DNA from 2 places in the Paenibacillus sp. 11B genome. Region 2 is predicted to be linked to the other one. Evidence: predicted binding sites of a transcription regulator. Region 2 holds the regulator's gene; the other holds the start of a gene.
The links. Region 2 encodes LexA, which represses DNA repair genes until DNA is damaged. Its sites were predicted from a motif close to CGAACATATGTTCG; they were not measured.

Region 1: a site for LexA is predicted at 1,173-1,186, ahead of Q0V21_RS04230 (YhjD family protein). Genes of this name have one in related genera too.

What each region holds. Positions count from the first base shown of each region.
Region 1 covers NZ_JAUKNS010000001.1:945,153-947,570, reverse strand. The annotation lists gene cysK (cysteine synthase A) at 1-443, opposite strand, end outside; gene Q0V21_RS04230 (YhjD family protein) at 747-1,130, opposite strand; gene Q0V21_RS04225 (S-layer homology domain-containing protein) at 1,584-2,418, shown strand, end outside.
Region 2 covers NZ_JAUKNS010000001.1:480,776-483,193, forward strand. The annotation lists gene Q0V21_RS02125 (LysM peptidoglycan-binding domain-containing protein) at 1-211, opposite strand, end outside; gene lexA (transcriptional repressor LexA) at 528-1,154, shown strand; gene Q0V21_RS02135 (aldehyde dehydrogenase) at 1,267-2,418, opposite strand, start outside.

The DNA of each region.
Region 1 (2,418 bases), 460 kb from region 2:
TGAAGCTCTTTGGCCTTGCGAATCGCACCGGGCATCCGCTCTGCCGCAGGGGTGAGCACCACATCTGCGCCGTAGGCTTTCAGAATATTGATGCGTTCCTTGGACATGTTGTCCGGCATGATTAGAATGGCTTTATATCCTTTGGCAGCCGCGTTCATCGCAAGACCGATCCCGGTATTGCCGCTGGTCGGCTCGATAATGGTTGCGCCGGGAAGAAGAAGCCCAGCCCGTTCAGCCTGAACGATCAGGTTATAGGCGGCACGGTCTTTAACGCTGCCGCTGGGATTGAAATATTCCAGCTTGACGTATACGTCAGCGGAATCGCTGCCTGTAAGTCTGTTCAGTCTGACGGCAGGTGTCTCGCCGATCAGTTCGGTAACATCTGCGGCAATGCCTGTATGTGCAGGTGTTTGATTTTTAATTAAATGCGAATTCAAGTCCATGAAGTACAACTCCTTGATTGATAAGACGTTGAGAGCTAATCCGGTTGAAATCAAGTCTACTGAACAAGTCTGTCCCGCCGCTATTGGCTGGCAGGCTTGTTTTTGTAATAGGAATTGAATTCAGACCCTGCCTTATTGGAATGGTTGGATATATCTCTTTTCTATCTTAATGAACAGAGTCTCCCCGGGTCAACTTGTTTCATGTAAGGAGAAGAGATCCGAATTTGAGCGGGCATATGACGAGAAGGTCCAGCGGATCATTCAGCCAGAATCATGTCTGGGTACAGTATGGGCCGAGTTGCATCAAGTCTGCGTCAAGTCCATATCGAGATGTCGACTAAGCTCTTTTTTGACTTCATTCCGCGCAAACGTCCACAGCATATAGAACCGCTGCAAATATCCTCTGCACAGATACTGGGTTTCGATCCCATCGACTTGCCGTTTTTCCTCCAGAACCTTGACGCCACGGGTTCTCATCTGTTTGCGAAGCGTCAGCATTTCCTTGAGTACTTGATTCTGAATACGGGTCAGGGACAGGATGTAGACTTCCGGCATTTTGAGCTGCAACGTATCCAGAGTACGAATATCCCGTTCAAGTACATCCAGCAGCAGAGTGCGTACAACCATGCTTTTAATCAAACGGTGGTCTTCATCCGCAGGGGATGGGGCGGAAGAGGAGGATGACATACTTTCACTTCCTTAACCATGATTATAAAATCGATTCAATTAAGAACAAATGTTCCTGTTCTGTATTATAGTCAGCATAAGCTTGGCTCATACAGGTTTCAACCTGAAATTTTTTACAATCCCTTTATTAAGCATAGGACTGATGCGTTGAATCCCTTATCTAATTATGGGTCCAAGGCCATATTCGGACACTGTTATGCAATAGAGAAAATCCAATTTTAGCTTAATGTTCAGAATTGGTTCAGAATCAATCGTTATACTGTCTGTACATTACGTAATTACATATGAAGGGGGAGTAAAAGTTAGAGATACATACTGGATGAGTATAAGCAGCCAATGCATCTATCAGCAAAGTAACCGGCTTTTTAGTAGATTTCGTAGGATATGCATGTAGATAGAGTAAGGGTTATAGAGTAACAATCGGATGTTATAAAGCAAAGGGAGAGGATGAAGATGATGAGTAGAAAGGTGCTAGAGGTTAAAAAGACAGTTGCGATGCTGTTGGTGTGTCTGTTAATTTTCGGTGGTGTTCCCGGATTCCAAACGTTGGGCATGGATCGCGCCTATGCTGCGAGTGGAGTTTGGACAGATGTAGGTGGCGCTGGATTCACGGCAGGGCAGGTAGAAAATATTTCGTTAGTTTTTGATCGGGAGGGTACACCTTACACCGTTTTTAGGGATTTAGAGAACGACAATAAAGCAACGGTTCTAAAATACGTTTCTGGGGCGTGGCAATCTGTTGGATCGGTTGGATTTTCTGCTGGTGAAGTGTGGAGTTCCTCGCTCGCATTTGATTCTCAGAATACTCCACATGTAGCTTATCAGGATATGGACAATGAAAGTAAAGCTACTGTTATGAAGTTCAACGAAAATCAATGGGAAGTTGTGGGCAGTGCTGGTTTTACGGCTGGAGCAGCAGTGTACGTTACACTTGCATTCAGTCCTGATGACACCCTCTATATTGGTTACCGAGATCATGCTGCAAATACTAAAGTGACGGTTAAAAAATTGAATGGAAATCAGTGGGAGACGGTTGGCTCTGCCGGTTTTACGACCGGAGTTGCACTGGAGATGTCCAAACTGATTGTAGATGCGAACGGAATTCCTTACTTTGCTTTTAAAGATTCAACGAATAATAAATTGACTGTAATGCAATTTGCAGGTGGTTCATGGAAAAATGTAGGGACCGCGGCATTTACAGCAGGCGCAGCATCATATCCTTCCTTAGTGTTTGGGCCGAATGGTGTACTTTATGTTGCATTTCAGGACGGTTCCAACAGCTATAAAG
Region 2 (2,418 bases):
TTCCTCCAGGCAACAAATCGTTCTCATTGCCTGCAAACACTGTTAGCACTGTACTGCAACCAACCAATATAATTAATGATACGATTATTAATTTCAACACCCAGGTTGGGATATTACCTATTGCAAAAACCTTTTTAAAATTTCTTATGTTAGTTTCAACCACTTCTGAATGCACCGGTTCGTAAATGCTTTGATAAGTAGAATATCTCATTAAATATCGACCTCCAAACGTTTGTTCCTATCCGTTAAAATCAATATAACACGAACACTTGTTTTGCACAATAACTTTTTAGAACAATTGTTCGCTTTTTTTTTATTGAGTTCTATCACTCATCTTTCTTTTACTATCTTTCTTCTATAGTATGGCACTATCATTTGCAGTATTTGCTTAGATGCAAAATTCATTTTCATACAAATTCGCAAAAAAACATTGATTTTATGGCATTTTATTTAGAACTTATGTTTGTACGAACGGAGGTTCTATGTTATAATTTTCCCAAACGTTACTAAAATGGGGTTGATACGGTATGTCGAAGATATCCAGCAGGCAACAGGCTATTCTGGAGTTTATACGCAATGAAGTCCGGTTGAAGGGGTATCCTCCTTCCGTACGCGAAATTGGTGAAGCCGTTGGATTGGCTTCCAGCTCTACAGTACATGGACATCTGGATCGTTTGGAGAAGAAAGGTCTAATTAGACGTGACCCAACCAAACCAAGAGCCATTGAGCTTCTCAGCCAGGAAGAGTCAGAGCATTCACATCAGTTTGCTCACAGCGTTGCTCGCATTCCTGTCGTGGGTAAAGTTACTGCAGGGGTTCCAATCACAGCAACAGAAAATATCGAAGATTATTTCCCTCTTCCTACGCATTATGTGGGCGAACAGAAAGTATTTATGCTTTCGGTCGTGGGAGACAGTATGGTTGAAGCAGGCATTGTTAACGGAGATTATGTTATCGTACGTCAGCAGCAAACTGCAGATAACGGCGATATCGTAGTAGCCATGACTGAAGACGATGAAGCAACGGTAAAAACGTTCTACAAAGAGAAAGATCATATTCGTCTTCAACCGGAAAATTCGACTTTTGAACCTTTGCGTTTGAAACACGTTAGCATTCTGGGCAAAGTCATTGGGCTTTTCCGTGATATTCATTAATATGTTTTGAAGCAGCTTAGATGTTTCACAATAAGATACTTAAAGAGGTTGTCCCGTTGAACGGGACAACCTCTTTTTCTGCCTACTGCTTATATTGCTCTACGTAAGCTTGTTATTCACTGCGTTTAAGAATGCTCTTATGATGAGAAAACACATCAAAGCTCTGTTGACCATGGTAGGAACCCATTCCACTTTCTCCTACTCCGCCAAACGGAAGATAATGTGAAGTCATATGAGACAATGTGTCATTTATGCAACCACCACCAAAAGATACTTGATTCAGAACCTGATCCTGCAGAGCCTCATCCTTAGTGAAGAGATATAATGCAAGTGGTTTTGGACGGCGAATAATCTCATCTAGCATAGGATTGAGGTCTTTAAACTTAAATACAGGAAGGATCGGACCAAAGATCTCTTCTTGCATCACAGGGGAATTCCAATCCACATGTCCCAATACTGTTGGTTCTATAAGCAGCTGATCACGCTCAGAACGTCCCCCAATCAGTGCTTTGCCATCTTGGAGCAACACCGATAATCGGTCGAAGTTACGCCCGTTGACAATATGCGGAAAATCTGCGTTTTGCATCACATCATCTCCGAATTTATCCTGAATCTCTGCATCGATCAATTCCAGTAATTTGTCATGTACATTCTCGTGTACAAGCAGGTAGTCCGGAGCGACACAGGTTTGTCCAGCATTCAGAAATTTACCGCGAACAATGCGCTGAGCTGCCAGCTGCAAATCTGCATCCTGGTGAACAATGACCGGACTCTTGCCACCTAGTTCAAGCGTAACCGGAGTCAAATGCTCGGCAGCAGCCTTCATAACGATACGGCCAACACCTGTACTGCCTGTAAAGAAAATATAATCAAACTTTTCCTTCAATAATGCTGTACTTGTCTCAACTTCCCCTTCCACAACTGCCAGGTACTCAATAGGAAATATCTCATGAATCAAATCATAAGTCAGACGTGATACCGCAGGAGTTAATTCCGACGGCTTAATAATGGCACAGTTACCTGCAGCAATGGCTCCAATCAGAGGACCAAAGGCCAATTGGAACGGATAGTTCCACGGTGCAATAATAAGAGCAACGCCATAAGGTTCAGGATAAATCAGGCTTGTGCCATCAGGTATAGCAGAATTTGTAGGCACAGGTTTTGGTGTAGCCCATTCCTCCAAGTGTTCCAATGCAAAATCCAGTTCACCCAATACGATGCGAATCTCTGAGCCATAAGCTTCTGTTTCGGATTTATTGAGATC